4 regions of the Nostoc sp. DSM 114160 genome follow, and region 3 is predicted to be linked to each of the others. Evidence: predicted binding sites of a transcription regulator. Region 3 holds the regulator's gene; each other region holds the start of a gene.
The links. The regulator NtcA, encoded in region 3, controls nitrogen genes in cyanobacteria. The targets are predictions, from matches to a motif close to TNTGTANNNNNNNNTACANA.

Region 1 (3,142 bases), on a different contig from region 3:
AATTCAGTCAAAGCTTCTTCTATAGCGTAATCTGGTAGCCATCCTTCAACAACTAATACTTCTGCTGATTGGCTCGGGGAAGTTACGGCGAGAAATGAGTGTACATGAGTAAAAATGAAAAATATTAAATAAACAATCAAAGCGATCGCAATCGCCCACCCTTGAGCCGTAAGTGTCCACATTTCTTGGCGTTTGATTAGTTTGATTTTGGGAAATTTTTGACACCGACGATTTTTTATCCGCATTAAACCTTAGCTAAACGTTGTTCTTTCAAGTAGGTAAATACAGACTTATCTCCAATATCAGCAGGAATTGCTTGAACTGTCTTGCGCAGGGCAAACACTAAAAATAATATTGCCCAAGTTCCTAATAAAATACTTTCTACCTGGGTTGGTAAAATTCCTACCAAATGTCCTAACAACAGTAGCGGTACAATTGGGGTTAATACTTTGGTTTCCAGGCGATTGAAGCAAAAAGCCTCTTTAAAATAAATACCTGTTAAAGCTACGAAAATAAAACCAACTCCAAATAAGGTAATTGGCTGATTGTAAACAGCAAGAGCTAAAGGTTCACTACTACTGATTGCCAGAATCACTGATGCGATACTACCAATCGCCCAAAAAACTTGCAATGCTCGGTGCAGTGATGCCATGTAAATATGGATGGTAAATAAACTTACACCAAGAGCGAGACTAAAACAAGCATATAGAGGTGTCAGTAAATTTACAACAGTTGGGTTATTGTTGAGTAAAATCAAGGCGCTGCCGATGGCAAAGCTCAGTGCTGCTACCATTAACCCAGCACGGTAGATAATTACGCCAGTGCGATCGCTCTGAGTAATTGTAAATTCCCCAAACTGACCTTGATAAACTTCTGGTGCAGAGAGTGTTTGTGTAGTCATAGCTAAGAATATAATTATGATTCTCTAGGAGAGTACAACAGGAAATTGCTCAAGGGTTACTTTTATTATTATGAGCAATAAGGCGAACTTCATGTCACCATTTTTAAACTTACATATTTTAGCAGTTGCTTTCTGGAAATTTTTGTCGAATCGGCACTGCCTACGGTGAATGAAAATGCTTATTTTTAAGTGATGTGTAGTTGGCTATGCTCCTTTTTATATCTAGAATTTTCCTCTTTTTTTGACTTTCCCACAAATTACCAACAGGCACTTTGCAGCCTGGGAATTTTTCACTGTCTTAACTTTAGCAAGATTCACTGGTCTGATTTTCTTAAAAAAACAAGACTTCTAGCGGATCTTGTAAATTAATCTGTAATTGTGAGTGAGCATGTCCGCAATTAATGGCAATTTCTACCCAACCGTGACTGCCAACTAAAGCTATTATCTCTCCCACTTTCACCTCACTGTAAGTTTCACAGCCTGGTACACTCAATCCAGCAACTTGCACATACCAACTTTTGCCTTGCACGTAACTGGCTGGAATGTTACTCACCAAGTTGCCAAAGTGGTCAATATATTGAATGCAACCCACTACACTGGTGGTTGTCTGCTTGCAGTTGCCTATATCCAGGTTTACCAAACTTGCTGGATCGATTTCTTGCCCTAGCTGTTTGAGGGGGACACCACTAGCAAGATTAGCTGCTACTGGTGCAAAAATATCCCTACCGTGAAAAGTCTTGCTTGGTTGAGGAGTGCGCCAATAATTAAGATTTGTAAGTTCGACGGCTGCGTAGGCGTAGCCCGTCGTAGACATCGCCAGACTTTGACTGAGTACCCCGCTGAATATACCATTATCTGGGCCGACCAAAAACCCTTGAGCAAATTCTACTGCGATCGCTCGTCGCTTGCTTCCCACACCTGGATCGACTACTGCCAGATGCACTGTCCCAACTGGAAAATGGGTATAAGCATTCATCAGGCTAAACCTGGCTGCTTTGATGTCTTGCGGCGGAATTTGGTGCGTTAAGTCTACCACCGTCAGTCTGGGGTTGATTTGGGCTATGACTCCCTTGATTATGCCTACATAAACATCGCGATCGCCAAAATCGCTCAGTAAAGTCACAAGGGGCTGTCGATCTATCTGGTTATTAGACATATTCTGGTAAAAATATATAAAAAATATATTTTCTGTAGCAACAGCTACAAAATGTGTGCTATGTTAAGAATACAAGACATAAATGGAAAAACTAAAGCAGGTAATCACTATGAGTCAAAATAGACTACAAAGTTTGAGCAAATCACGAGAAACTCACAGAGCGAATATTCAAAGAAGCCTAGAGCATCGCTTGGAAATAGCTAGAGCAAAAGGCGACGAACAGTTAATTCGTCAACTGGAAGCTGAAATGAGGTATTCCAGCTAAATCAAGTTTTCATTGTTCATAGTTTTGTTGTGTAACCCGCTACGGCGGGTTTTTTCTTTTTAGAGGGTTTCCTGGCAATTCTGCTAAAAGCTCATCATCCTTACTCAAGCGACGAGATTGATTCCACTAAGCGAAAGTTCGTTCAACAATTTCTCAAAGGTATTGGTGAAGCGATGTTTACGATGGTCACTAAGCGGCTGGTAAGCAAAGTCGAATTATGCCGTCCCGTCTGCGTCTCGTAGAGAAGTGCGGGCTGCACCTACGCTCCTGTATTATGACCGAATAATTAGCAGAACTTGAAACACCGCAATTAGTGTAAAACTTTGACCGCAAAACTTCCCATGTTTAGATTAGATTACAGATTTTTACGCCTGTCTTGGCTCAATACTAAATATAAGTATCGATACTAGCTAGACCCCCATCATTGAAGACGTTGACTAAATCATCTCTCCCGTCTGCGTTAAAATTGCCGACTAGCCATTTTTGAGTATCCCCAAACCCGCCTTGACCTGTTGCCCAGCGCTGGCTATCAAAACTCTCACCATTAGATAAGTGAGTATCGATACTAACTAGACCCCCATCATTAAAGACGTTGACTAAATCATCTTTCCCATCTGCGTTAAAATCGCCGACTAGCCATTTTTGAGTATCCCAAAACCCGCCTTGTCCAGTTGCCCAGCGCTGGCTATCAAAACTCCCACCATTAGATAAGTGAGTATCGATACTAACTAGACCCCCATCATTAAAGACGTTGACTAAATCATCTCTCCCGTCTGCGTTAAAATCGCCGACTAGCCATTTTTGAGTATCCCCAAACCCG
Region 2 (3,142 bases), on a different contig from region 3:
ACACCTCATAGTCTAGGCAAGATGTATTTACGTTGTCAATACGATTTGTTCTAAAAACTGTTAACTTACCAGCCTGACGATGCGATCGCCTCAAATTTCAGGATACTAATAAATTTCTACTAAAAAAAATTAAGGATGTAAAAACAACAATCATTTACACCCAAACTCTTAACAGACGCGATTAATCGCGTCTCTACATTATGCTTCTTCAGAATTATCTCTTTTATGTCCTGGGGATGCTTCGTAAAGTGCATCAAGATGTTGACGCGCATCTTCAACGTTAATCGAACGCATTACCAAAAGTGGCTCTTTAATTAAATTTCCAGCGCTATCTAATAACTCTGGATGGGGTACAAACTGTTTTTTTGATGAATAATAACCATAGTTGCCTTGGTTATTCATTGGCGAGGAATTCGTCGGGTAAGTACGCTCCCGATCGAAACTGAACATAATCAGGTTACGAATTAAGTTGCCAACAGCTATAAATGCAAGGATTGTAAAAGCAAGAATGTAAAGCAGATGTAACATTGGATTTTCCTCCAGAACAGCAATTTTTAAAACTTTATTTTGTAACGCTTTGTTTCGCCGATACTGTACTCACAGTTAAGACGAATATTCTACGCACTTTTCAGGCGCTTACACTTATATGGAGCTATTTGTCAACCGTTATTCCACTTACGGTAGCATAGGATACATTATTTTGCTAATCCAGTTAATGTTAAGAAATTGTTAAGAATTTTCTACTATCTTTTTAACGACTGATTTACCATCTTGCGTAGACGCTTTCTTGGTAAGTCTTGAGACATCGCTAAGTTGTCTGCCGAAATTTAGCGCTTAGACTTCACGTCCTTGACGAAAGCGCATTGCGACATTCCAGCATTCTGTTACTAATTCATGCCAAGGCATTAAAGTTGCCATATCAATTCCGACTTGTTTATCAGTTGCATTAAATAGCATCTTCGCCGTATTTAGTTCATCCTGGGCTTGCTTAACCCGCAAGAGCAAGTCAGATTGCTCTTGATGACTCATAAATGAGAGTTCCTCAGTTTCGAGTAAATGGCGCGATCGCGTAAACCAATGCTGAAAATCTTCCAGCAGCGGATCTAAAACCGTTTTCAACAACTCAGTCCCTGGTAAATTTGAGTCTGACATAAATAAGAGGAATATTTCAAACTTGCTTACTAATATTAACGTTATTTACGTTTCTTAATACTTTTTAGATTTCTCTCATAATTTCTTGATGTAAAATTTTGTAACAAAGAGCACAAAATTTATTATATAGTCTTGATATCTGGTTTGTACAGTGCCTTTGGACAGGCATCTATAGGTATATATGACATCGAGTTGTAATTCATAAGATAATTTCGCGATGTCTACGACGGGCTACGCCTACGCGGGCAATCCTGAATTTGACATTCAGGTAACAAATCAAAAATTTATCTTTATTTTTGGATTGAAGAATTCACGAGTCAAAATTCAGGACTCATACCGTTTCACTTTAAAAGTGATACAAATAGACGGCAGGGAGCAGGAGGCAGAAAGCAGGGGGAAAGAATTAAAGACGAATCATTTGTATCAAGTATTTTGTGAAATGGTATCAGAATCAAACCGCTACGCAAAGTCATTAGTTATTAGTCATTAGTCTAAGAGAAAGCACGCCCACTCTGTAACATAGTTTGAATTACTCCGATGCAAGAAAAAGTTTTTCTGTCCACCATCAAAGTAAGTTTACGGTGAGCTTTGTTGAACTGCTCATGGCATTGCAAGGGATGGGGTATGCACCAATAACCAATGACAAATGACAAATACTTCTCTACGAGAGGCTGCGCCAACGACTACGCTCAGTACAAGTGACAAATGACAAATGACTACTTAACCAAAGTCGTTATAGTTGAATACCAATAACCAATGACAAATGACAAATGACTACTTAACCAAAGTCGTTATAGTTGAATAAGCTTACAGATTCAGATAAATCACCTTTTGTAATCACCTCGCCAACGGTTCAGCAGCCAATGTCGCCAAATTCATCAAATCAGTCACAACAGTTAGAACAAGTTGAAAAAATCTATTTACCGCGTACCAGCGAATCGGAGAACTTAAAAAAGATTCGCCACACTGCTTCCCATGTTATGGCAATGGCGGTACAAAAGCTGTTTCCCAAGGCGCAAGTTACAATCGGCCCTTGGATAGAAAATGGTTTTTACTATGATTTCGACAGTCCAGAACCATTTAGCGAAAACGATCTCAAAGCCATCAAGAAAGAAATGGCGAAGATTATCAATCGCAAATTGCCAGTAATTCGGGAAGAAGTCAGCCGCGAAGAAGCCGAACGCCGGATTCAGGAAATTAAGGAACCTTACAAGCTAGAAATCCTGGCAGATATCAAAAACGAACCAATCACAATTTACCACCTGGGGAATGAATGGTGGGATTTGTGTGCAGGGCCTCATTTGGAAAATACCAGTGAATTAAACCCGAAAGCAATTGAACTAGAAAGCGTTGCTGGCGCTTATTGGCGTGGAGATGAAACTAAAGCCCAATTACAACGCATCTACGCCACCGCTTGGGAAAGTCCAGAACAACTCGCTGAATATAAGCGACGCAAAGAAGAAGCGCTACGGCGAGATCACCGAAAACTGGGTAAGGAACTGGGATTATTTGTATTTTCCGATCTAGTGGGGCCGGGTTTACCTTTGTGGACACCCAAAGGCACTCTGTTACGCAGTACTTTAGAAGACTTCCTCAAGCAAGAACAGGTAAAACGGGGTTATTTATCTGTAGTAACACCTCATATTGCCAGAGTAGATTTATTTAAAACCTCTGGACATTGGCAGAAATATAAAGAAGATATGTTCCCCTTAATGGCGGACGATCAAGAAGCTGCTGCACAGGAACAAGGCTTCGTTATGAAGCCGATGAACTGCCCCTTCCATATCCAAATATATAAAAGTGAGTTACGTTCTTATCGGGAATTGCCGATGCGACTGGCGGAATTTGGCACTGTTTACCGCTACGAACAATCAGGGGAATTGGGCGGTTTAACGCGGGTGCGCGGCTTTACTGTAGATGATTCTCACCTGTTCGTTACCCCAGAACAACTCGATAGTGAATTCCTTAGTGTAGTGGATTTGATTTTGTC
Region 3 (3,142 bases):
CCATAACGTTGTAGTTGGGGATTGCCCTAACACCACCTAAATATGTCAGAGTGACGATGCTACCTCCCTCTGTCATCAAAGGTTTGGCTGCACCACTTAACTGCACCAATGAGTAGGTACTAATTTCTAAGGCGGTGTTGAAGCCAGAACGAGAGGTTTGGCTAAAATCTCCACTTAAATCGTCTTTGCTGGCAAAGGCCAGACAATGGATCAGGATATCTAGCTTTCCCCACTGTTCGCGGATTGTCTCAAAAGTAGATTTAATTTGGTCTTCATCTTGGACATTACAGGGAAGAAATAAGCTGGGGTTGAGAGGTTCTACCAATTCCGCAACTTTTTTCTCCATCTTGCCACGTTCATCCGGCAGGTAGGTAATACCCAGGTTTGCTCCGGCTTTGTGCAGTTGTTGGGCGATGCCCCAAGCGATCGAGCGGTTATTGGCAATACCTGTAACAAGGGCATTTTTTCCAGTCAGATTTAGCATATAAATTGTTAATGCGATCGATCATTAGGAGCATACTAGAATCTGAGGCACGTTTAGTCTTTGTTTTATACAGGATTGACAAAAATGAATATTGCTAAGGGTGTTTGCCGTGACAAAAATCTTGATTTTTTATAAAGATATTCTCAAGATATCTTTATTTGTTCTTCAAAAAACCTTTTAAATATAGTTATTGGAACTACTTATCAACAATTAGTAGCTGAAAGGATCAACAATTATGTATCATTATAAACAAAGAGTTATGAAGAGATTAGTTTGAGTATAGGAAAGTACAGAAAGGTTGACGGTGCTTTATTCATTTTTCGGGTGTATTCTTAGGTAATCAGTTTTTGTTTTTCCGGCATTGGGTAGGGGAAGGGAGATGATCGTGACACAAGATAAAGCCCTAGCAAATGTTTTTCGTCAGATGGCGACCGGGGCGTTTCCGCCAGTTGTGGAAACGTTTGAACGCAATAAAACGATCTTTTTTCCTGGCGATCCTGCCGAACGAGTTTATTTTCTTTTGAAAGGTGCTGTTAAACTTTCCAGGGTGTACGAGGCAGGAGAGGAAATAACGGTAGCGTTGCTGCGGGAAAATAGTGTTTTTGGTGTATTGTCATTGCTGACAGGAAATAAATCGGATCGGTTTTACCATGCGGTTGCATTTACTCCTGTAGAATTACTGTCGGCACCAATTGAACAGGTGGAGGTAGCACTTAAGGAAAATCCAGAATTATCAATGTTAATGCTGCGAGGTCTGTCTTCGCGCATTTTACAGACAGAGATGATGATTGAAACTCTTGCTCACCGAGATATGGGTTCTAGATTGGTGAGTTTTTTGTTAATTCTTTGTCGGGATTTTGGCGTTCCTTGTGCGGATGGGATCACAATTGATCTGAAGTTATCTCATCAAGCGATCGCAGAGGCAATTGGTTCAACTCGTGTTACCGTTACTAGGCTCCTGGGAGATTTGCGTGAGAAAAAAATGATTTCTATCCACAAAAAGAAGATTACTGTGCATAAACCTGTTACCTTAAGTAGGCAGTTCACATAAAAACAATTGGAGAAAGGGGAATCGGCGCGTGTTCTATTTTGAAAAATGACACTAATAGCTAGAGGTAAATCTAAAATTGAATAATTTCAGCTATTGCCAATTCCCACTTCTTTCCAGACAATGCTTAAAAGTAGTAGGCTGTATCTGGAAGGATTTCGGTAGCTAAAGATGACCACCGGATACATCCTCATCGCAGCAATTCTGATTCTGGGAGGCGTAATTGCCACCGTGGGCGATCGCATCGGCACACGAGTTGGCAAAGCCCGCCTCTCACTTTTTAAGCTTCGTCCGAAAAACACTGCTGTACTAGTAACAATTTTTACTGGTGGTTTGATTTCAGCATCAACTCTAGGGATTTTATTCGCTGCCGACGAAGGTTTGCGCAAAGGAGTCTTTGAGTTAGAAGATATTCAAACAGACCTCAGACAGAAGCGGGAACAGCTAAAAACCGCAGAAACGCAGAAAAGTCAGGTAGAGGGTGAGTTAAATCAAGCAAGAATTGCCCAAGCAAAGGCACAACAAGACTTGCAGGCAATTAATCAATCCTTGCAGGCGGCAAACGCCAAACAGAGGGAAACGCAAGCCCAGCTGAACCGCACCATTAGTCAACAAGCCCAAACCCAAACTCAACTCCAACGCACTCAAGGTCAGCTAGATCGAGTTGTAACTCAATATCAAAAAGCCATAGCTGAATTGCAAAGCGTTTACGACCAGAGAAAGGAACTACAGGCGGCAGTTGAACTGTTGAAGACAGAACGTCAAAGACTTTATGCAGAAGCGAAAAAAGCCATTGACGAAGCCAAAACAGCAATTGAAAAACGCGATCGCGAACTTGCTAACCGTCAAGAAGCCATAGAAGCGCGCGATCAAAAAATTGCTCAACTGGATCAACTAATTCAAAAACGTAATCTAGAAGTTGTAGCACGAGAGCAAGTGATTGCCAAACGGGAATCGCGCCTCAAAGAATTGGAAGCACAACAGGAGGAACTAGAACAGGAAGTTGCCAGACTGGAAAAATATTATCAGTCCTACCGCGACTTGCGTTTGGGTAAGCTGGCCTTAGTTCGCGGTCAAGTTCTGTCCGCTGCTGTAATTCGTGTTACTCAACCTGCCGCCGCTCGTCAAGCAGTGGTACAACTTTTACAAGAAGCCAATCGCAACGCCAACCTCGAACTAAGCGAACCTGGTGCAAATTCGGCAAATTTAGAGCTGTTGCGCGTGACCCAGGATAGAGTCGATCAATTAAGCAAGCAGATTGAGGATGGTAAAGAATACGTCGTGCGAATTTTCTCTGCTGGTAATTACGTCAGGGGAGAAAAGCAGATAGAATTTTTCGCGGATACAGCCCAGAATCAACTGGTTTTTTCGGGAGGCGCGGTGTTAGCCACGACTACTGCTGATTCCAAAACCATGACATCTTATCAGTTACAGCAGCGGCTAGAAATACTGATTTCTGCTTCCCAATTTCGTGCCCGTAATGCCGGAATTGTCGAAAATGTGCAAGTAGAGGGGACTTTTCTGCGCTTTGTCAGCCTACTAAGACAGTATAATCAACCCTTGGAGATCAAAGCGATCGCAGCAGAGGATACTTATACAGCCGGACCATT
Region 4 (3,142 bases), 3.1 Mb from region 3:
GGCAGACCTGCAACTTTCACCGCAAACGATCGCACATCTCGACGCGATCGCTACAACTGCGGTTCAGTAAAAATATTAAAGGAAAACGGGATAACTTGTTTTCAATAGACTAATTCTCAACTTCCGGCAACCAAATAATAAATGTAGTTCCCGGCGCATTTGGTGAAGTGAATTTAGAGTTGATTGCAGGGCTGAAAACCTCAATTTCGCCCTGCATTTGCTCTATTAGTTGTTTAGCGATCGCTAACCCCAAACCTGTGCCAGGGATTTCTGTTTGCGCTTGTACACCGCGATAATGCCGTTCTCCAAGATGTTCTAAATCCTGGGGTGGAATGCCGGGCCCGTTATCACTAATAACTATTCCCTGAAAATGAGCTTTTTTTTGCCCTGCTTGAATCAAAATTTTGCCACCACTGGGAGTGTATTTCAAAGCATTATCAATAATATTAGTTAACACCTCTCGTAATGCTTTGACATTAGCACGTACTAGGGATGAATTCTCTTGAATTTCAGTTATTAGTTTTAGCTTTCGCTCTTGGGCGATCGCTTTGGCTGATATTAATAATGGTTCTAATATATCTGCTAGGGAGCAGTCAACTGCTTTATCTCCCGTTCCCGGCAATAATAGCGGCGGTTTAGCGGATTTTTGAATAGTTGCTTCTACAAATACTCCATCTTCCGGTAGATGTAGTGGTGCTAAATCTGCCTCTGTCAAGTCAATTACTTGTTCAAATTGTTGCAGTAATTCTTTAAGGCGATCGCTTTCTCTGACAATACTATTTGCCACATCCCGGTTAGCATCTGCTGGTCGTAGTCGTTTCAATAACAGTTTGCCAAAAGTCCGTAACGCCGTTAATGGGTTACGAAACTGATGCAACAGGTTATCTAGCAAATCCCGCTGTTTTTCTTGAAGAATTTGTTGCTCGCGCAACTGTTGCTCAAACCATGCTCGCCGCTGATCTAAAATACAAGCGATCGCTAATGTTTGGGCTATCCGTTGAATCTGACTTTGTTCGTGTTCATTCCATAGCCGGTCTTTCCTACCTGTCACTAATAACCCCATCATCACACCCTCATAAATCAAAGGTAAAACAATTTGGTTGCCACTAAGTAGGTATTCCTCTTTGAGATCGGGTTGAGACGCATCTGGTATCTCAGACTCTCGTGACGAAGTTGGAGGTTCTGAACCTGCTGTCAATAACCTTCTTTGATGATTGGGTAATATAAATGCATTTCCAACTTGAAGTTGCTTGTATGCCGTCGCTTCAATAGTTTCCTCTCCTGGCAGCAATAATGCTGTTTCCGGGTAAATCACCACAGGAATCAGTTTGGCATCGCCAGAAGGAGTATCTACCAATTCTTGTGTTAAGTACACAATACTTAAAGTTGCTCCTAGCCCTTGGGTTAGTAGCGCTATTTGCTCTCGACACAGAGCAAGAAAATCAGAACTGGCAGACATTAACATTTTTTAGCTTTTGCTCAAGATTATAGATTTTGAGGCATGATGTAAGAGAGGATACTTAATTTTTACCTCACTCATTTCATCAAGCTTAACTAAAATCTTCAAAAGAGATGGTTTGTACTAGGAAATTATATTCTTAGGTAATTTGCTTTTCTCTATGTTTCAAAGATATTAACTTTCTTATATTAAAAGGTTAAAAACTATTGATATTCTAAACTAGAACCTATATAATGACGACGGATTTTGTAGCTATCACTACAATCTATAGCTTGAAAGAGGAGGACAGTATATTGGCAAGGAGACGCAAAAGGAAGAGTCGTCGTCGTCAGGAAGGACGGCGTATTTTGGAACACGTGCCTCAATATAGCATCGAAAGTGGCGAAGAAAAGCCTGTGACAGCAGCAAGAAGATTCATTCAAGCTGAAGGAATTTTGCCACCAGCGTTGCTACTTGTAAAGCGAAATGAACACACTACAGATCGTTATTTCTGGGCAGAAAAGGGACTGTTTGGTGCTCAATACGTAGAGGAAAATCATTTCTTGTTTCCTAGTTTGAGGGTGTTGGAACCTTCACCAGGTCAAGAACCTCTTGCTTTAGCTAGTCGGTGAACCATAGATGGTCATCTTGAGCATTGAATGTGGCTCCTGACTACTATTAACTGGCAAAATTGCTAAGTTTATGCAAAATTTAATTTTTTTTTAGTTTGTAGCTGATTTGCCAGTAAATCTAATCCAGGTAGTTGGAAAGTGAACCTGTTTCAAGCCACGCTAGATTGCATGGATTGATACTACTTTGATGACGCAGAAGAGAATGGGTATAGAGCCAAGTGCCTCTAAAAAGAAGAGTGAAGTTGCGCTCTTATGCCGTAGATGGTTAAAGTTTGCTCTGTCAATGAATTTAAGTTAATGAATTTAAATTTTTTCCCCACGACCAAAGTCGTGGGGAAAACTGGCAAAGCAGCAGTCTTGATTTTCTCCTGACTACTTTCCATTGCCTGCATAGTAGGTTAGGTCACAAGTCTGCATATCATAGTTAAGAGATGGTCGCAAAAATCAACTATTTCCCAGGCTTGAGCTGTAGAGTCCTTTGCAACTCGCCCAGTTCATCTCGATGGGCAACTACAGCAATCTTACTTGAGGAGGTTTGTTCGCTCTGAGTTGTTTCTACTTTGAGCGATACCTTCTCAAGTCTTCCAGATTTTTTCCAATAAAATAGACCACTTAAAGGCGACAGCAGTACCATCGCCAGAACAAGGGTACTCAGGCTAGGAAAAAGCAGGGATGCAACCAGAGATAGACAAACAATCCCAATCGCTGCCAGTAAAGTGAGAAATATGGCTAAGAACCAGCTGGGACGAACATTACCTTCAAAAATTACCTGATTTTGTTCTCGGTCTACCGCTGCCACTCGGTAAGACCGCGATCGAAAATACTCTTTTAATTGAGACATTAAAACAGCTTCATCTTGCTCAGATACTAGGTGGGCTATTTCTGTGCGGTCTTTAGTCGAGGCACGAATAAAGAAAAACAGCCCAACCGATAACAACAAGGTTAGCAGGAAGGTAGATGGCAAAATAGCAGTATCCATAACTAATTGTTAGTGTTTGACTGGAGGAGACTTATTCATTATCAATGATTCGTTACTTTTTCCTCCCGTTGATGTAGTTAAGCCATTGAAAAG

Region 1: a site for NtcA is predicted at 2,089-2,108, ahead of NSTCB13_RS34205 (SAM hydrolase/SAM-dependent halogenase family protein). Genes of this name have one in related genera too.
Region 2: a site for NtcA is predicted at 1,250-1,269, ahead of NSTCB13_RS19730 (DUF2605 domain-containing protein). Genes of this name have one in related genera too.
Region 4: a site for NtcA is predicted at 1,705-1,724, ahead of NSTCB13_RS15515 (DUF3155 domain-containing protein). Genes of this name have one in related genera too.

Annotation. Positions count from the first base shown of each region.
Region 1 covers NZ_JBPFGO010000004.1:550,744-553,885, forward strand. The annotation lists gene NSTCB13_RS34195 (YdcF family protein) at 1-245, opposite strand, end outside; gene NSTCB13_RS34200 (DUF2301 domain-containing membrane protein) at 245-901, opposite strand; gene NSTCB13_RS34205 (SAM hydrolase/SAM-dependent halogenase family protein) at 1,233-2,057, opposite strand; gene pirA (arginine synthesis PII-interacting regulator PirA) at 2,167-2,322, shown strand; gene NSTCB13_RS34215 (hypothetical protein) at 2,710-3,142, opposite strand, start outside.
Region 2 covers NZ_JBPFGO010000002.1:626,078-629,219, forward strand. The annotation lists gene NSTCB13_RS19725 (DUF2973 domain-containing protein) at 199-528, opposite strand; gene NSTCB13_RS19730 (DUF2605 domain-containing protein) at 835-1,152, opposite strand; gene NSTCB13_RS19735 (hypothetical protein) at 1,370-1,642, shown strand; partial or broken gene thrS (threonine--tRNA ligase) at 2,016-3,142, shown strand, end outside.
Region 3 covers NZ_JBPFGO010000001.1:382,801-385,942, reverse strand. The annotation lists gene fabI (enoyl-ACP reductase FabI) at 1-484, opposite strand, end outside; gene ntcA (global nitrogen regulator NtcA) at 864-1,535, shown strand; gene NSTCB13_RS01845 (DUF3084 domain-containing protein) at 1,704-3,142, shown strand, end outside.
Region 4 covers NZ_JBPFGO010000001.1:3,504,170-3,507,311, forward strand. The annotation lists gene NSTCB13_RS15505 (aldo/keto reductase family oxidoreductase) at 1-70, shown strand, start outside; gene NSTCB13_RS15510 (GAF domain-containing sensor histidine kinase) at 110-1,465, opposite strand; gene NSTCB13_RS15515 (DUF3155 domain-containing protein) at 1,753-2,070, shown strand; gene NSTCB13_RS15520 (cofactor assembly of complex C subunit B) at 2,519-3,049, opposite strand; gene NSTCB13_RS15525 (PadR family transcriptional regulator) at 3,102-3,142, opposite strand, start outside.